3 regions of the Mycobacterium sp. C31M genome follow, and region 2 is predicted to be linked to each of the others. Evidence: riboswitches for the same ligand, from Rfam matches in the RefSeq annotation. Region 2 holds a riboswitch; each other region holds the start of a gene.
What was found. A riboswitch is a leader RNA that binds a small molecule or an ion and turns the genes downstream of it on or off. The one in region 2 is predicted to bind cobalamin.

Region 1 (6,021 bases), on a different contig from region 2:
CGGTGCCACCCGCCTGCTCGAGCGCATCGACTGTGAGGCCTACGACGACGAGCCGATGGCCGCCTGGGCCGACCAGATCACCACGATCCTGGCGCCCGGCGCCGAGCCCGTGCCGACCGTCCGGCCGGTCACGCTGCAGACCCCGCTGACCCGCACCGCGCCGCTGCTGGCACCGTTGAGCCGCAATATCCGGCTGACCCCGGAGTCGGCACGTAAAGAGGTGCGCCAGTTCGGGTTCGACATCTCCGAACATGTGGCCGAGCACGGTGCAGCTTATGCCGCTGGGGACTCGCTCGGTGTCTTCGTCACGAACTCCGACGATTCGGTGGCGGCCTGGCTGGCGGCGACCGGGCTGTCCGGAAATGAGGTGATCGAGGTCGACGGTGCCGAGACCGACGTGCGCGGCGCCCTGACGGCCTCCTACGACATCTGCCGCATCACCCCGAACCTGCTCAACTTCGTCGCCGAGCGCTGCCCGGACGCCAAGATCCTGCGGCGTTCGAAGGACAAAATCGACAAGTGGCTCGCCGACCGCAACGGCCTGGACATCGTCGAGGAATTCGCCGTGCGGGCCGAACCGCAGGAATGGCAGGACGCGCTGGTGCGGCTGACCCCGCGGCAGTACTCGATCGCGTCGAGCCCCCTGGTCAGCCCTGAGGAGGTGCAGTTGACCGTCTCGGTGGTGCGCTATCGCAGCGCGCGCGACGCGCACCGCGGCGGGGTGGCCTCGACGTTCCTGGCCGATCGGGCGCACGCCGCGCCGGTGTTCGTACAGCGGTCTCCGAATTTCCGACCACCCGAGGAATCCGCGACCCCGATGATCATGGTCGGCCCGGGCACCGGCATCGCCCCGTTCCGGGGATTCCTGCAGGAACGCCGCGCGCTCGGCCACCGCGGACCCAACTGGCTGTTCTTCGGCGACCAGCACCGCAACGAGAACTTCTACTACCGCGACGAACTCGAGGACATGGTCGACGACGGGTTCCTCAACCGTCTCGATCTGGCGTTCTCCCGGGATCAGGCCCGACGGGTGTACGTGCAGGACAAGATGACCGATTACGGCGCGGACGTGTGGCGCTGGCTCGAGGACGGTGCGCACTTCTATGTCTGCGGCGATGCGTCCCGGATGGCGGCCGATGTCGACGCGGCCCTACTCAAGATCATCCGCACGCATGGCGGTCTGTCGGCCGAGGCCGCACACGACTACAAGAAGGAACTCGTCGCGACCAAGCGGTACGTCCGCGACGTCTACTGATCGCCGCGAATAAAAGTCGCTCCCGCGGCGTTGCACCCCACGTATTCAGAGAAGATGTTGGGGAGAGAAATGACTTGGCATACCGGTGACGTTGTGACCGCCCGCCGCGAGATCGATCAGATGGACGTTCAGACCGTTCCCGAAGGTGCCGCCGGCACCGTCGAAGAGACCACCGTGTTCGGACAGCCCAAGGTGGTCTGCTTTGACGTTCCCACTGTGTGGGGACCCAAGCGTGCCTGCGTGCACGTACACCGCGGGGACGTGGCACTGGCCGGCTGAGGGCAGGTCAGCGGTCCGCGACGGACCGTAGCGCGGTCGAGATCTGCTCGACCGCGTCGACATTGCGAAGCGACGGATCCAGCGCGGTCCCAGGCACCACGACATAGCGCTTCTCGCGCACCGCGGTGAGCCGGCTGGCCAGCGGATCACTCTCGAGGAACTCCATCTTGGCCGCGGCGCTGTCCCCGTCGTCACCGCGGGTCAGATCGGCCAACACCAGCACGTCTGGATCACGATCCAGGATGGCCTCCCACGAGGTCTCCGGCCACAGTTGGCGGCTGTCGCCGAACGCGTTGCGGGCGCCGGCCGCCTCGGTGATCAACCCAGGCGCACCGCAGCACCCGGCGATATAGGGCGTCCGGGTCGCCGAGTACCAGTACATCAACGTGGTGTCGGCGGCGTCCAAGCCGCTTGTGGCTGCCGCGAGCCGATCCTGCATCGACGTGACCAACCGATCACCGGCATCCTCGACACCGAACACCTGGGAGATATCTGCGATCTCGGCATAGATGTCGTCGAAGGTCAACGCACGGTGCTGAATTGCCTCCTGCCCGCTGCATTCACTGGCGGACAGGTATGTCGGAATGCCCAGCTGCTGGAACCGGTCCCGGCCGGCGATGCCCTGATCGGAGAAGGTGTACGCGAACGTCGCGTACACAAAGTCCGGCTCCTGCTCCAGGACCACCTCCAGCGAGGGGAAATCCGGGCTCAGTTCGGGGACGGTGGCGTTGGCGGCGGCCAGTTCCGGGAGCACCGGGTCGTTCCACGACGCGGTCCCGACCATCCGGTCGGCCAATCCGAGGGTGAGCATGAGTTCGGTCGCGGGCTGATTCACCGAGATGGCCCGCGACGGTGAGCCCGCGATGTCAATCTCGACCCCACAGTTCTGCAGTGATACCGATTGTGTTGTGGGGGAGGCAGTCTGATCGGTCGTGTCGGCACCACAGCCGGCCGCCAGAAGTGACACCGTCGCGGCGGCTGCCGCAACCGCGCCGCGCGACATCACTTCACCCCCAACACGACGTAGTCGTCGAGTAGCTGCCACACGGTGCCGACCTCGGAAAAGCCGGCCTGTGCGAGTGCGGCAAGGTGGAAGTCGACCGCGGTACTCGGTGGAGCGCCGCGTTGCGCAAACCGCTCCTCGCGCAGGGCGGCCAGCGGAGCGACACCGTCGCGCGCCGCGGCGGTCGCCCACCACTGGTCCCAGGTGAGCGCACCCGCGGCATGCGCCCGCTCCTGGGTTGCGGTGTCGTGGGTGTCGGCGAGCCGTTTCAGTGCCGGTTGGCGGCCGTCGAACCGGAAGTGGTCGCCGTTGAGCAGGATCCCGTTGCCGGGCAGCAACTCTGCCGCCGCGGTGTAGACACGCAACAGGGCGTCGGGGGACAGCCAGTGCAGCGCGGTTGTCGAGACGACGGCCGATACGGTTTCCCCGGCCAGCGCATCGGTCAGCACGTCCGACCACGCCGCATCGGCGAGGTCGGCCTCGACAAACCGCACACGGTCACCGTGCTCGACGGCCACCGTCTTGGCAGCGAGGTCGAGCAACAGAGGGTCGAAGTCGACGGCGATGACGCGCGCGCCGGGCAGTGCCTGCAGCACCCGGGCGCTCAGGGAGCCTGGCCCACACGCGAGATCGACGACCACCGGTTCGGTACCGCAGGCAAGACCGATGACATCGGTGATGGCGGTGAAGCGCGACTCGCGACCTGCGATATAGGCGGACTGCTGGTCATCCCAGGCACGTACGAGTGCGGCCGGGTCGCTGGCGGATGCGGACACGAGGCGATCCTTCGGACATCAGGGGCCTGATCAGCGAGACCCGTTGACAGACCGCGACGGTCGTCGCGGGTGCCAGCAGGTATTCGGACTCGGGGTCATCCCTCACCGTTGCGCGTCAGTCCCGGATTCGCACCGGGTTCCCTACTCCTTGCGGAGGTGACTGGCCCGCAAAGGTTAGCAGGCGTCCTCAGACCGCATCGATGTCCCGTGCGGCGCCCTTGTCCGCCGAAAGCGCCAGGGCCGCGTAGGCACGTAGCGCCGCCGACACGGTGCGTTCACGGTTCTTCGGCCGGTACCCGCCGGCAGCCTCCAACGCCTCACGGCGGCGGTTGAGTTCCTCGTCGGGCACGTCGACCTGGATACTGCGGTGCGGGATGTCGATGGTGATCAGATCGCCGTCCTCGATCAGCGCGATGGTGCCGCCCGCGGCAGCCTCGGGGGAGACGTGGCCGATCGAAAGGCCCGATGTCCCACCGGAGAACCGGCCATCGGTGATCAGCGCACACTGCGCACCCAGACCCCGGCCCTTCAGAAAGGCGGTCGGGTAGAGCATCTCCTGCATACCCGGGCCGCCCTTGGGCCCCTCGTAGCGAACCACCACGACATCGCCGGCCTGCACCCGCTTGTTCAGGATGGCGTCGACCGCGTCCTCCTGGGATTCCACGACCACCGCGGGACCACTGAACTTCCAGATCGATTCGTCGACGCCCGCGGTCTTGACGATGCAGCCGTCGACCGACAGATTTCCGCGCAGCACCGCCAGGCCACCGTCGGCGGAGTAGGCGTTCGCCATATCTCGGATGCAGCCGTTCTCAGCGTCGGTGTCCAGGCTGTCCCAGCGTTCGGATTGGGAGAAGGCTTTCGCCGAACGCACACAACCCGGAGCGGCATGGAACAGTTCGACGGCCTCGCCCGAGGGCAACCCTCCACGAATATCCCACTCGCGCAACCACTGTGCCATCGACCCGGCGTGCACGGTGTGCACCGTCTCGTGCAGGTGCCCGCCGCGCCACAGCTCGCCGAGAATGGCCGGGATGCCACCGGCGCGGTGCACATCCTCCATCAGGTAGTGGCCGTTGGGGGCCACCTTGCACAGACACGGGATCATCTGGCTGCGCTTCTCGATGTCCTCGAGGGTGTAGTCGAGTTCGGCCTCCCGCGCGGCGGCCAGCAGGTGCAGCACGGTGTTTGTGGACCCGCCCATCGCGATGTCCAGTGCCATCGCGTTGTCGAAGGCGTCGCGGGTGGCGATGGCCCGCGGCAGCACCGACGCGTCATCGTCGTCGTAGTACCGGCGCACGATGTCCATGACCGTGCTGCCGGCCTTCTCGTAGAGGGCGCGTCGCGCGGTATGCGTGGCCAGCACCGATCCGTTGCCCGGCAGCGCCAGACCCAACGCCTCGGTGAGGCAGTTCATCGAGTTCGCGGTGAACATGCCCGAGCAGGAGCCGCAGGTGGGGCACGCGGCCTCCTCGATGCGGGCGATGTCGTCGTCGGAGACATCGGTGTTCACGGCATCGGCGATCGCGGTGACCAGGTTGAGCCGGGTCCGCACGGTGCCGTCGACCAGGACGGCGGTGCCGCCCTCCATGGGGCCGCCGGAGACGAAGACCGTCGGGATGTTGAGCCGCAGCGCGGCCATCAGCATGCCGGGAGTGATCTTGTCGCAGTTGGAGATACACACCAGAGCGTCCGCACAGTGCGCGTTGACCATGTACTCCACCGAGTCGGCGATCAGCTCGCGCGACGGCAACGAATACAGCATGCCGCCGTGGCCCATGGCGATACCGTCGTCGACGGCAATCGTGTTGAACTCGCGCGGCACACCGCCGGCGGCGGAGATGGCCTCGGAGACGATCCGCCCGACGGGCTGCAGATGGGTATGGCCCGGCACGAACTCGGTGAAGCTGTTGGCCACCGCGACGATCGGCTTGCCGATGTCCTCGCCGGCCACCCCGGCGGCGCGCAGCAACGAGCGGGCACCGGCCATGTTGCGACCATGGGTGACGGTTCGAGACCTGAGTTCTGCCATAACACACAGCCTGCCCATCCGGGGCGCTACCTGGAAGACGGCGCTGATACTAGTACTGGCACTACTACCATCGACCGTATGGACAACCGCAGCAGCCAGCGCTCCGCCCTCGGCGAGTTCCTGCGGGCCCGCCGTATTGCGGCGCCACGTGCCGAGTTCGGCTTCCCGGAGGTGGCCCGGATGCGGGGCTCGGGTCTGCGCCGCGAGGAGGTCGCGGTGCTGTCCGGGGTGAGCGCCACCTGGTACACCTGGCTGGAACAGGGTCGCGATATCAACCCGTCCAAACAGGTTCTGGAAGCGGTGGGCCGAGCGCTGCGGCTCTCGCCGGCCGAGCACGACTATGTGTTGGCGCTGGGCGGTTACCGTCCCGACAAGGCGCCGAGTGCCGGTCCGACACCGCCGCACATCCAGCGGTTCCTCGATGCGCTGGCCGGCCACCCCGCCTTCGCGATCGGTCCGAGCTGGGACATCACTGCGTGGAACGATGCCTATGCGGCGCTGTACCCGAACATCGCCGACGCCGATGACCGCAATCTGCTGTGGCGGGTGTTCATGGACCCGGCAATCCGGGAGTTGTTGCCGGACTGGGAGATCGACAGTCGCCGGTTCCTGGCGGAGTTCCGCGCCGAGGCCGGGCCGCGGATCGGGGAGTCGTCCTACACCGCGCTCATCGAGC
Region 2 (6,021 bases):
CGCCGACGTTCCGCAGCCTGCCTTACTGGGAGGGGGTGGAGCCGTTCCCGCTGCCGGCCGAGGCGGGTCAGGTCCCCGATCCCCGGGTCACCCGGATGGACATGGCGGTGCAGGTGATGGACATCCTGATGCCGCATTTCGCGCTGATGCACGAGATGACCACCGACCATGTGCACGAGGAGATCCAGCTGCTGGCCAACGATTTCTCCACCATGCTGATGGAGACGCTGGTCGATGTGCCACGCTGGACCACCTACTACCGGTCCCAGGATCAGACCGGATCGTATGAGTACCTGCGCACCCAACTCAAGGCGTTGCAGTTCCTGCGCGGCGGGCGCCGCTGGGTCCTGAAATCGCCGCAGCACCTCGAACAGATCGGGGTGCTCGACGCGGTGTTCCCCGATGTGGTGGTGTGTTTCACCCATCGCGACCCGGTGCCGGTCGCGGTGTCGATGATCGCGATGATCACCTACAGCGCTCGCATGTACACCGACCGGGTCGATGTGCCGGGCATCGCGGCGGCCTGGGTCGATCGACTGGGCAACCTGCTGGATGCCTGTGTGCGCCAACGCGACAACATCGGTCCGGATCGGTCTCTCGACATCCGGTTCGACGGTTTCATGGCTGACGAGCTGGGCACCGCCGAGCGGCTGTACGGGCTGGCCGGCGAATCGTTCGACGCACCGGTGCGCAGCGCGATCACCGGCTATCTGCAGGGCCACCAACGCGGCCGGCTGGGCCGGGTCGCGACCTCGGCGCAGATGTTCGGCCTCGACGAGGATGATCTGCGGCAACGGTTTGCGGGATACACGCAGCGCTTCCTGAGTTAGGGACCAAAGTCCTTTCCTGTGGTGCCCTTGGACTCCGGCGCGCGCCGGGCGGCGATTTCTAGTGTCGAATCATGACCTACGTGATCGGCTCCGCGTGTATCGATGTGATGGACAAATCGTGTGTGGCCGAGTGCCCGGCCGACTGCATCTACGAGGGCGCCCGCTCGCTGTACATCAACCCCGACGAGTGCGTCGACTGCGGGGCCTGCAGCATCGCCTGCCGGGTCGACGCGATCGTCTACGAGACCGACCTCGACGAGGACGAGCTGCCGTACATGGCCGATAACGCGGCCTTTTTCACCTCCGTGCTGCCCGGACGGGAAGCACCGTTGGGGGCGCCGGGTGGTGCGCGGGCGGTGGGACGTGTCGGTGTCGATACCGCTCTGGTCGCGGCACAACCGGTGCGCGACGTCCCCGCGCACTGATCGTCATGCGGCGATGGTGGCGATGCCCAGGACCACCATCGCCGCACCGATCAGCACCAGCGCGGCGGTGGTGGCGCGGGTCTGGTGGCGGGCCAGCCGGCTCCGGGCGGCGGCCAGCCAGCGATCGACCATCGCCGGCGCGAACAGGTACCCGGCGACGGGAATGGCGATCGTCGAGGTGGCCACCGCGGTGTACAACAGCACTGCGACCCCGGTGGCCGCCAAACTGACGGCCGCCGAACCGATCAGGTAACCCGCCGTCGCGTTGGCGGCCATCACCTTGAAGTTGGTGAACACCAGCACCGCACCCAGCGCACCGGCGGCCAGCGGGGTGATCCGGGTCAGCGCGATCAGCCAGCGCGGCGCCCGCAGCACGGTGTGGCGACGTGACCAGGTGTAGCCGGCCGCGGCGAACATCGCTGCCGCCAGGGCGATCTGGATCCAGCCGAGCGTCGGCGTCGGCCTCGGGTCGATCCGGTCGACGAGTTCCGGGGCGCGGAGGAACAACACCGTCGCCGCAGCCTGCCCGACCAACGAACCGATCAGGAACGCCAGTCCGGCGGCCCGCGGTCGGGGCGCGTTGAACACCAGCACCAGGGCCGGGATGACCTTCATCGGCGACCAGGCCACCACGATGGCCGGTGCGACCAGTTGGGCGAGCAGTGTTGCGGACACGCGGACCATCGTCCTATCGCGCGGCCGGATCCGACAGGGTTGGAATCATCCGACATTGCCGGACCAGCTCGGTCAGCGCCGCGTCGTCGGTGTCCGGCACGGCGATGGTCAGCCCGTCGCACAGTCCCGCGTACCACTGTCCGAGCACCGCGGGGATCTCGTCGTAGGTGCCCTGCGGGATCAACGCTTCGAGCCCGCCGAGGTCGGTGACCCCGATGAGTTCCAGCTGCCTGCGGTAGGCCGGCGTGCGGTACAGAAAACGCAGCTCGTCGCGGCGGACGTCCCGCAATTCACGCACACCCTCGGCCGTCGCGGCCGCCACCGGCTGCGGGTTGGCGATCAACCTCGTGCCGGCCAGCGCGGGCACGGTCCGGGTGCGCAGGATCGTCGGGTGCGAACTGGTGGGGTGGCAGACGAAGCCGTCGGCCAGTTGTCCAGCCATCGCCACCATGCGTTCATTGACCCCGCCGCACCAGATCTGCGGAGGCGCGCCCTCGAGCGGGCCGGGATTGAAGTACGGCTGCAGCCTGTCGAATGCGTAGTGCGTACCAACGTAATTGAGGGCAGCACCGGTTTGGAAGGCGTGGAAGATCGCCCGCAGCGCACGGATGTAGTCGGCGAGCCGGGCCACCGGTTCGGACCATTGCGCCGAGAAGCGACCGACGATGTTGCCGCGCACCTGCGAGGCGATACCCAGTTGGAACCGGCCACCGGACAGCCGGGCCAGATCCCAGGCCGAGCACGCGGTGATCATCGGGCTGCGCGGGAAGGCCAGCACCATGCTGGTGCGCACGCTCAGGGTGCGGGTCGCCTGCAACGCCAGCGCGGCGACCACGAACGGGTCGTGGATGGTCTCCGAGACGTGCATGGTGTCGAATCCGAGACGTTCCACACGTGCTGCCCAGGCGCCGATATCGGCCGGTCCCGTCGTCGCGGGCGCGGTGGCCACCATTTCCACCCGTCGTTCATAACAGAAGAGGATGCTGAACCGATGATCGAAGTGCTGACCGACATGCCGGCCGGGGTGACCGGCATCCGGGTGTCCGGCCGTATCGACGGGGAACAGATGCGGGCGTTCCAGCCCACCATGGACCAGATCGCCAAAGCCGGCGAGATCCGGATCGTCGAAGTCATCGAGCCCGATTACGAGGGGTTCGGACCCGGCGGGTTGACCGAGGATCTCAAGATGGGCCTCGGTGCACTGCTGCATCATCACTCGGCGTTCAAACGCATCGCCGTGGTGGCCGACCGCGAATGGATCACCCACACCATCCACGCCATCGGCTGGCTCTACCCCGGCGAGATCTCGGTGTTCGGACTCGACCGACTCGACGACGCCAAACAATGGGCGGCCGGCTGAGTGCTAGCCTCCAATCAGCCGTGGTGAACGGGAAGCCGGTGTGAAACCGGCGCGGCCCTCGCCACTGTGATCGGGAATTGCTACCTCCCTTTCCGCCGCGTCCGCGCGGTGGGCCACTGAGACCGACCGGTCTTGGGAAGGTTGGGATGTCGCGTCATACCCGTCAGCCAGGAGACCGGCCACGGCACAGAAGTACCCCATCCACGAGGATCTGGAGAGGCTGGCTGACCGTGGCCCGTTCGTTGTCCCCCACCCGTGCCGCGGTTGCCGCGGCATTCGTGATCGCTACCGTCGCGAGCTGCGCGAGCGACACCTCCGAGCCGACAGGCGAAGCATCCGCCGAGGCGGTGACCGTCGAGAACTGCGGCATCGACGTGAGCGTCAGCGGGCCACCCGAGCGGGTGTACGCCGCGTATCAGCCGGCGACCGAGATCGCGCACGCGCTCGGCATCTCCGACCGCCTGGTCGGGACCGCGTTCCTCGATTCGCAGGTGCTGCCCGAATACACCGACGCCCAGCAGCAGGTGCCCTATGTGCCGCAGCTGCCGAGCCGCGACGGCCTGCTGGCCACCAACCCGGACTTCGTGCTGTCGGGCTACAACAACGTCTTCTCCGAGGGCAGCGGCGACACCAGCGTCGGCACCCGGGCCAGCCTGTCCGAGTTGGGCATCCAGTCCTGGATTCTGAGCCCGCTGTGCCCCAGCGAGGACGGCCTGTCCGATGAGGCCATCGACCCGGCCGCGGTGCGGGTCGACACCATCTATCAGGACCTGCGCGACCTCGGCACGATCTTCGGCGCCGAGGATCGTGCCGAAGAGGTCATCGCCGACCAGCAGGCGCGGATCGACGCGGTCGAGGAGGCTGTCGCGGGCGCGGACCGGCCGTCGGTGGCGATCATGTTGATCGATGACGACGGCGGCTACCGGGTGGCCGGTGGTATCGACTTCGGCACCCAGATCATCGAGCATGCCGGTGGGGTGAACGCCTTCGCCGACCTGACCCAGCGCCGCCACGTCGATGTCGACATCGAGGAGATCATCCGCCGCGACCCCGACGTCATCCTCACCAGCGTCTGCTGCGATATCTCCTACACCGCCGAAAGCGGCGCGCAGGAGGCCGCCACGCTGGCGGCCAATCCTGCGCTGGCCGGGGTGGCCGCGGTGCGCAACGAGCAGGTGCACCCCTATCTGTTCTCCGATCGGGCCGCCGGTGTCCGGGCCGCCCATGCGGTCGAGGTGGTGGCGTCGATCCTGCATCCCGACCGGGTCAACTGACATCCGCCGCGGTGTGCTGCAGGGCGGCTGGAACCGGCTGCTGGGACTTGTTGTCGCAGGCGGGGTGTTCGTCGCGGTGGCCCTGGCCTCGGTCCTGATCGGCAACTTCACGGTCACCATCGCCGATGTGGTGGCCGCGGTATCCCGGCCCGCCACAACCGATCTGGATCGGATCGTCGCGCACATCCGGATTCCCCGGACGGTCGCGGGCATCCTCGCCGGGACCGCACTGGGCGTCGCCGGTGCCGTCATGCAGGGCATCACCCGCAATCCGCTGGCCGGTCCGGGCATCCTCGGTATCAACTCCGGCGCCGCACTGGCGGTGGTGCTCGCGATGACGTTCGCGGGCGTCAGTTCGGCGAGCGGTTATGTCTGGTTCGCCTTCGCCGGAGCGGCCGTCGCGGCGGTGTTCGTCTACACCCTGGGATCGCTCGGACTGGGTGGGGCCACCCCGGTCAAGCTCGCACTGGCCGGGGCGGCGTTCACCGCCTTCGTCGGCGCGATCACCTCGGCGATCACCCTGCTGGATGCCAGCACCCTGGACGATTTCCGGTTCTGGGTGGTCGGATCGCTCACCCGCGCCGACGGCACATCGCTGGCCGCGGTGACCCCGTTCATCGTCGCCGGGATGCTCGCCGCGATCGTCACCAGTCGCACCCTGAATGTGGTGGCACTGGGCGACGATATGGCCCGCAACCTCGGTGCCCGGTTGTGGTCGGCCCGCATCACCGCCGCCGTCGCCGTGATCCTGTTGGCCGGGGCGGCCACCGCGATCGCCGGCCCGATCGGGTTCATCGGGTTGGTGGTGCCCCATATCGCACGGTTGATCACCGGACCGGACTACCGCTGGATCATGGCGTGGACGGTGGTGTTGGCGCCGACGCTGTTGCTGGCCGCCGATATTCTCGGCCGAATCCTGGTGTCACCGCAGCAGCTTCAGGTCGGCATCATCACCGGGCTGGCCGGTGCGCCGTTCTTTCTCTACCTGGTCCGCAACCGGAAGGTGTCCGGGCTGTGAGTACCGTCGTGGCCGGTGGCCTGGCCTTGCGGTTCAGCCGCACCGCGGCCGTCATCACCGTGATCGCCTGGGCCGCAGCAGTTGTCGTGGCCGCCGTATCGCTGACGCTCGGCGAATTTCCGATCTCGGTGCGCGACGCGGCGAACGTGCTGTCCGGTGGCGGCACCCTCATCGAACGCGATGTCGTGCTGGGTGACCGGCTGCCGCGGGTGCTCACCGGACTCGGTGTCGGGGCGGCGTTTGCGCTCTCGGGTGCGATCCTGCAACGCATCGCATCCAATCCGCTGGTCAGTCCGGACGTCATCGGCATCAATTCCGGTGCGGCGCTGGGGGCCTTGGTCGTGTTGACCGTGCTCGGCGGCAGCGGGGCGACGCTGGTCGTCGGCGCCTTGCTCGGTGCATTGATCACCGCGGCCGCCATCCTCGCGATCGCCTACCG
Region 3 (6,021 bases), on a different contig from region 2:
GAACAGGCCTTTGTCAGACGACTCGCCACCAGTGATCCGGCCACCAAACGTGTTCTGCTGGTTGACCTGTACAAGGAGGTCATCGACGGTGTGACGGACCTCGATTTTCCGCTGAGTCTGCACTTCGAGGCACCCTACGGTGTCAGTGCGCCCGCATTCGACACCCTCGCCGAGATGCTGGCCTACTGGTCGCCGCAATGATCATGAGGACCCGTGACACTCCGATGCGAGTCATGGGGATCCTGAATGCAACACCCGACTCATTCTGGGCGCCAAGCAGATTCGGCACCGTCGAGCGTGCCGTGCAGGCGGGTCGGGTGATGTTCGACAACGGTGCGTGGGCCGTCGACGTCGGTGGTGAATCCACCCGGCCGGGTGCCGTTCCGGTCTCGGCCGACGAAGAACTCGAGCGCGTCATACCGATCATCACCGAACTCGCGCGGTGCGGTGTGGTGTCGGTTGACACCCGCAATCGCGAGGTTGCCGAGGAAGCGGTGCGTGCCGGCGCGCGGATCATCAACGATGTGTCCGGCAAGCTCTATGACCTGGCCGGGCAGCTGCGGGTCGGATATGTGAGCATGCACGCACACACCGTGCCGGTATTGGCCGACGGTTACCCGCAGTACGCCGATGTGACCGCTGAGGTCAAGGCGTTCGTGGAGGGCACCGCCGGAGCTGGCTTCGCAGCCGGTGCCCGCCCGGTATGGGCCGATCCGGGAATAGGTTTCGGGAAATCGACTGCCGACAACCTGGAACTGCTGCGCCGGCTGCCCGAGCTGTGCGGTGGACCGTTTCCGGTTCTGCTCGGAGTGAGCCGCAAATCGTTTCTCGGAGGCGTCACCGGCCGGGGTGTCGACGGTCGGTTGGCGGCCTCACTTGCCGTGCTGGGCCCCGCGTGGTCGGCGGGGGTGGATACCGTTCGGGTACACGATGTTCCAGAAACCATCGACACCATCAAGGTGACCGAAGCGCTCGCTGTATGACGACGGATCGTGCCCCGGAATCGCGACGATTCCGGGGCACGATTGTTGTCATCGCTCGGCGCGCACCGTCTTCGCGGCTTCCACCATGTGCCGCAGGGACTCGACGACCTCGTCGTTTTTACGAGTCTTGAGGCCGCAGTCCGGGTTGACCCAAAGCCGTTCCGCCGGAACGGCAGCCAGTGCCTCGCGGAGCGCCGTGGTCATCTCGTCGGTGCTGGGCACGCGCGGGGAGTGGATGTCGTAGACACCCGGCCCCACCCCGTTGCTGAAGCCGACGGCATTGAGGTCATCGAGCACCTCCATATGCGAACGCGCCGCCTCGATGGACGTCACATCGGCGTCGAGGTCTGCGATCGCCTTGATCACCTCACCGAACTCGGAATAGCACAGGTGCGTGTGGATCTGGGTGTCATCACGCACGCCTGCGGTCGACAGTTTGAACGCCTCCACCGACCACTTCAGATATTCCTGCTTCTCCTTGGACCGCAGCGGGAGCAGTTCGCGCAGCGCGGGCTCGTCCACCTGGATGATGGCGATGCCGGCCTTCTCCAGGTCCACCGTCTCGTCGCGGATGGCCAGCGCCACCTGCGCCGCGGTGTCGGCCAGCGGCTGGTCGTCGCGCACAAACGACCACGCCAGGATGGTCACCGGGCCGGTGAGCATGCCCTTGACCGGCCGCTTGCTCAGCGACTGGGCATATTCGGCCCACTCCACCGTCATCGGCTCGGGGCGGAACACATCTCCGAACAGCACCGGCGGCCGCACGCAGCGGGAGCCGTAGGACTGCACCCAGCCGTTCTGGGTGGCGAAGAACCCCTCCAGCTGCTCGGCGAAGTACTGCACCATGTCGTTGCGCTCCGGTTCGCCGTGCACCAGCACGTCGATGTCGAGCTCCTCCTGCAGCGTGATGACGGCAGCGACCTCGTCGCGCATCTTCTGCTGGTAGGCGGCATCGTCGATCTTGCCCGCACGCAGATCCGCACGCGCGACCCGGATCTCGGTGGTCTGCGGGTAGGACCCGATGGTGGTGGTCGGCAGCGGCGGCAGGTTGAGCCGTGCCTGCTGAGCGGTGCGCCGGTCGGCGGCAGGGCCGCGGTTGGCGGCGCCGGTGGACCGGATTTCGGCGATGCGCGACCGGACACCCGCGTTGTTGAGGCGCGGGTCGGCCTTGCGTGAGGCCACTGCGGCGTTGGACGCCTCGACCTCGGCAGTGATTGCCTCCCGGCCCTGTGACAGACCCTTGGCCAGGGCCACAACCTCGGCGATCTTCTCGGCGCCGAAGGCCAACCAGCTGCGCAGCGCCTCGTCGAGTTCCGTCTCGGGCTCCAGCGAGTACGGCACGTGCAGGGTCGAGCACGACGTGGACACCGTGACCGCACCGGCTAATCCGAGCAGCGTGGCCAGCTTGGCCAACGCAGCCTCCAGATCGGTCCGCCAGATGTTGCGGCCGTCGACGACCCCGGCGACGACGGTCTTCTGTGCGAGCTCGGGCACCGCGGCCAGTGCGTCCACGCCGCCGTAGACGAGGTCGACACCGATGGCCTCGATCGGTGTGCGGGCCAGGGCCGGCAGCGCATCGGTCAGTTCACCGAAGTAGGTGGCCACGAAGATGGCCGGCCGCTCGGCCAGCCCGCCGAGTCGGGAGTACACGCTTTCGGCGAACGCCCCGGCATTGTCGACGTTGTCGGTGACCAACACCGGTTCGTCGATCTGGACCCATCCGACACCCTTGTCGGCGAGCAGTCCCAGTAATTCGGCATAGACACCGACAAGTTCGTCGAGCCGTCCGATGGGTGCGTCGGCCCCGTCGACCGCCTTGCTCAACGCCAGGTAGGTGATCGGACCGACGATCACCGGGCGCAGCGCGACGCCGACCGACGAGGCCTCTTCCAGTTCGGCGAGAATCTTGGCCGGGTTCAGCGTGAACGTCGTGTCCGGGCCGATCTCGGGGACGATGTAGTGGTAGTTGGTGTCGAACCACTTGGTCATCTCCAGCGGAGCGATATCGGCACCGTCATAGGTGCCGCCGCGCGCCGCGGCGAAATAGCGATCCACATCGTCGGAAACGCCAGCCACCCGCGGCGGCAGCGTGCCCAGCAGGACCGACTGGTCCAGCATGTGGTCGTAGTACGAGAAGGTGTTGACCGGAAGCGAGTCCAGGCCGGCCGCGGCCTGGGATTGCCAGGTGTCCTTGCGCAATGTGGCGGCGACCGATTCGAGCTCGGCGCGGTCGATCTTCTTCGACCAGTACTTCTCGACGGCCCGCTTGAGCTCGCGGTTCGGGCCGACCCGTGGCGAACCCAGGATGGTGGCGGTGAACGTAGGGGCAGATTGTGTTGTCACGCGAAGTCCTTCAACAACGATGGAGAGCCCACCGCCCTTTGGACGTGCAACCGAAGAGGCCACCGCAGTGGGACACGCGGCAGCCACACCGGCCATACGCCCAGTCCTCGAGGCGATGCGCCGCCGGGCGCGGCGCGCCCGGCACAGTTGGCAGGTCTTCGGACTAACAGGCGCACACCCAAGGATGTTCCTACTGGCCGTCGCTTCCCAGTGCTGAGCACCAGTGCCTGTGACGGCGGTCGTTCCTGCATACCGCTGCGGGACAGTCCCGGATTCTCACCAGGTTCCCTCTTGCGATGCCGGACGCGCAGAACACACGCCCCCGGCAAACCAGCTGCGCCGCTGATACTACGCACGGCCCGGACATGACGGTGGGCCCTGTGCACGGAATCGGTACGTGCACAGGGCCCACAATCGAAGCGCTACTCCGCGGAGCTGGATTCCGACTTGGTGGTCTTGTCGGAGCCGCCGCTGTCACCGGAGTCCCGGGAGGTGCTGCCGCCACCCGTCAGCTTCTTGACGGTGCGGCCGACATTGTCGCGGAAGTCCTTGAATCCCTGGCGAATACCGGCGGCAGGGTCCTTCTTGGCCGGCTTGGTGGTGGCGGCCTTGTCGGTGTCCGCATCCTCGGACTCGGCTGCTTCGGACTCTGCTGCGTCATCGGCGGTGTCCTCGGTGGCCGGCTCCTCCACCTTGACCGGGATGGTCGACGGCTCGGTCACCTCGGGCTCGACGACTTCGGTTTCGACGACCTCGGGTTCGGTGGGCTCGACCGGCTCAGTGGTCTCGACGACCTCGGTCTCCTCGATGATCTCGACCGCAGGCACGACCTCGGCCTCGGGAGCCGTCTCCGGAACCAGCTCGGCGACCGGGTCGATCTCGGTACTCGTCGTGAGCTCGCCGGCATCCTCGATCTGATCGGTCGCGTCGGTGACCAGGCTGACCAGGGTCGCGTTGGCGTCGGTGACCGTCGTCTCGACGATGTCGTTCGGTGTCTTGATATCGCGCACCGGAGGCTGTTGACCCCACGGTGTGAGCAGTCCGGGCGCGGGGATGTATTCGCCCTCACGGCCCGGCAGGATCGGGCCCAGGTCGCCGTAACCGCCGAACAGCAGTCCGTCGATGACATGGAACGGCGCCCGGATGATGGCCTCGATGAACGGTTCGATGCGGTAGGTCGTCGTCGACATGTAGATCTCGTAGTGAGCCATCCCGGCGGCGCCGATGGCGCTGAGGATGGGACCGACCAGGCGGACGAAGGCGTACTCGATGAGCTCGGGGATCTGTCGGATCTGGTCGCCCAGGACCGGGAAGTTCCGGGCCACCGCCTCGGCGACCGCGTCGTTGAGCGGGCCGATGACCAGCGGTGTGATGGGTGCCAGGAAGATGTCGGTGACCAGCGCGTAATTCCACGGCAGCAGGTCCTCGTCGGGCCAGTTCTCGTGCACGGTCCACCACAGGTCGGGGATCTTGCGGGTCAGCGCGTCGTAACTCTGGCCCAGCGCGGCCTGGGCGCCGGAGGCGATCAACTGCAGGTCCTGGATCAGGCCGGCGGGCATCACCTCGGTGGTGACGACACGGGGAGCCTCGACGACGGCCTGGATCTGCGGGGCGACCGTGACCGGAGTCAGCGCGATGGCGCCGGCGCCGGCGAGTGCCACGCCGGTGGAGAGGGTCTGCCGAAACACCTTGTTGGCCATGGGATTGCCGACTCCTGAGCTAGCGGGATGTTTGCCGCGGGCAACGGTAGCGCAGGATACGCGTCAATTGGGACCTTCCTCGTGGTCGCTGAGAACGTCCTCAGCAGGCCGGGGCTCGGCTCGGTTCCGCACGAAAACCGCCGTCGCTGGATATGGTTCGGCTGTGCCTGAATTTGATCGACGCAGCGCGATGATGATGCTCGGACTGGGTGCGGCCGCCGCCGCGCTGCCGGTCCAGAATGCTCGCGCAGAGCCGCTACCAGGGGATCTGTCGCCCAACCCGGTCCCAGAGGCGGCTGCTCCGCCGATCCTGTGGCAGGACGAGTTCAACGGACCCGCGGGTTCCCCGCCGGACCCGGCCTCATGGTTCATCGTCCCGCAGCGCGAGACCATCCGGAACCCGGTCGAATGGGACAAGCCGTTCAACATGGGCCGCTACGTCACCGATCAGGAGCACGTGTTCCAGGACGGCAACGGCAACCTGGTCATCCGCGCCACCGAAGGCCCCGGTGCCAACATCCAGGAGAAGTTCGCCAGCGCCAAGATCATCGGCAACTGGCGCGGCGGCGTCGGCACGACGTGGGAGGCCCGCGTCAAGCTCAACTGCCTCACCAACGGTGCCTGGCCCGCCTTCTGGCTGATCAATGACAACCCGGTGCGCGGTGGCGAGGTCGACCTGTTCGAGTGGTACGGCAACCAGGATTGGCCATCGGGCACCACCGTGCACGCCCGGCTCGACGGCACCCAGTTCCAGACCTTCAAGCATCCGGTCGACGGGGCCTGGCACACCTGGCGGATGACCTGGAAGCCCGAAGGCATGTACTTCTGGCGTGACTACCAGCCCGGTATGGAACCGTTCTGGACGGTCAAGGCGAGCTCGCTGCCGGAATGGCCGTTCAACGACCCCGGCTTCACCATGGCCCCGGTGTTCAACATCGCCATCGGTGGCTCGGGCGGACGGGAACCCGCAGGGGGCAGCTACCCCGCGGAGATGC

Region 1: another riboswitch for cobalamin. It lies ahead of ACLBYA_RS10280 (class I SAM-dependent methyltransferase); the one in region 2 lies ahead of ACLBYA_RS17145 (ABC transporter substrate-binding protein).
Region 3: another riboswitch for cobalamin. It lies ahead of metE (5-methyltetrahydropteroyltriglutamate--homocysteine S-methyltransferase); the one in region 2 lies ahead of ACLBYA_RS17145 (ABC transporter substrate-binding protein).

What each region holds. Positions count from the first base shown of each region.
Region 1 is NZ_JBKFAX010000005.1:253,211-259,231, forward strand. It holds gene ACLBYA_RS10265 (molybdopterin-dependent oxidoreductase) at 1-1,255, shown strand, start outside; gene ACLBYA_RS10270 (hypothetical protein) at 1,325-1,534, shown strand; gene ACLBYA_RS10275 (ABC transporter substrate-binding protein) at 1,542-2,537, opposite strand; gene ACLBYA_RS10280 (class I SAM-dependent methyltransferase) at 2,537-3,313, opposite strand; cobalamin riboswitch at 3,371-3,493, opposite strand; gene ilvD (dihydroxy-acid dehydratase) at 3,501-5,345, opposite strand; gene ACLBYA_RS10290 (helix-turn-helix transcriptional regulator) at 5,424-6,021, shown strand, end outside.
Region 2 is NZ_JBKFAX010000010.1:191,345-197,365, reverse strand. It holds gene ACLBYA_RS17170 (sulfotransferase family protein) at 1-830, shown strand, start outside; gene fdxA (ferredoxin) at 902-1,255, shown strand; gene ACLBYA_RS17160 (GAP family protein) at 1,259-1,930, opposite strand; gene ACLBYA_RS17155 (LLM class flavin-dependent oxidoreductase) at 1,944-2,912, opposite strand; gene ACLBYA_RS17150 (STAS/SEC14 domain-containing protein) at 2,922-3,290, shown strand; cobalamin riboswitch at 3,295-3,488, shown strand; gene ACLBYA_RS17145 (ABC transporter substrate-binding protein) at 3,521-4,564, shown strand; gene ACLBYA_RS17140 (FecCD family ABC transporter permease) at 4,578-5,582, shown strand; gene ACLBYA_RS17135 (FecCD family ABC transporter permease) at 5,579-6,021, shown strand, end outside.
Region 3 is NZ_JBKFAX010000023.1:1,721-7,741, forward strand. It holds gene ACLBYA_RS27520 (mycobacterial-type methylenetetrahydrofolate reductase) at 1-201, shown strand, start outside; gene folP (dihydropteroate synthase) at 234-983, shown strand; gene metE (5-methyltetrahydropteroyltriglutamate--homocysteine S-methyltransferase) at 1,032-3,326, opposite strand; cobalamin riboswitch at 3,459-3,676, opposite strand; gene ACLBYA_RS27535 (hypothetical protein) at 3,749-5,026, opposite strand; gene ACLBYA_RS27540 (glycoside hydrolase family 16 protein) at 5,217-6,021, shown strand, end outside.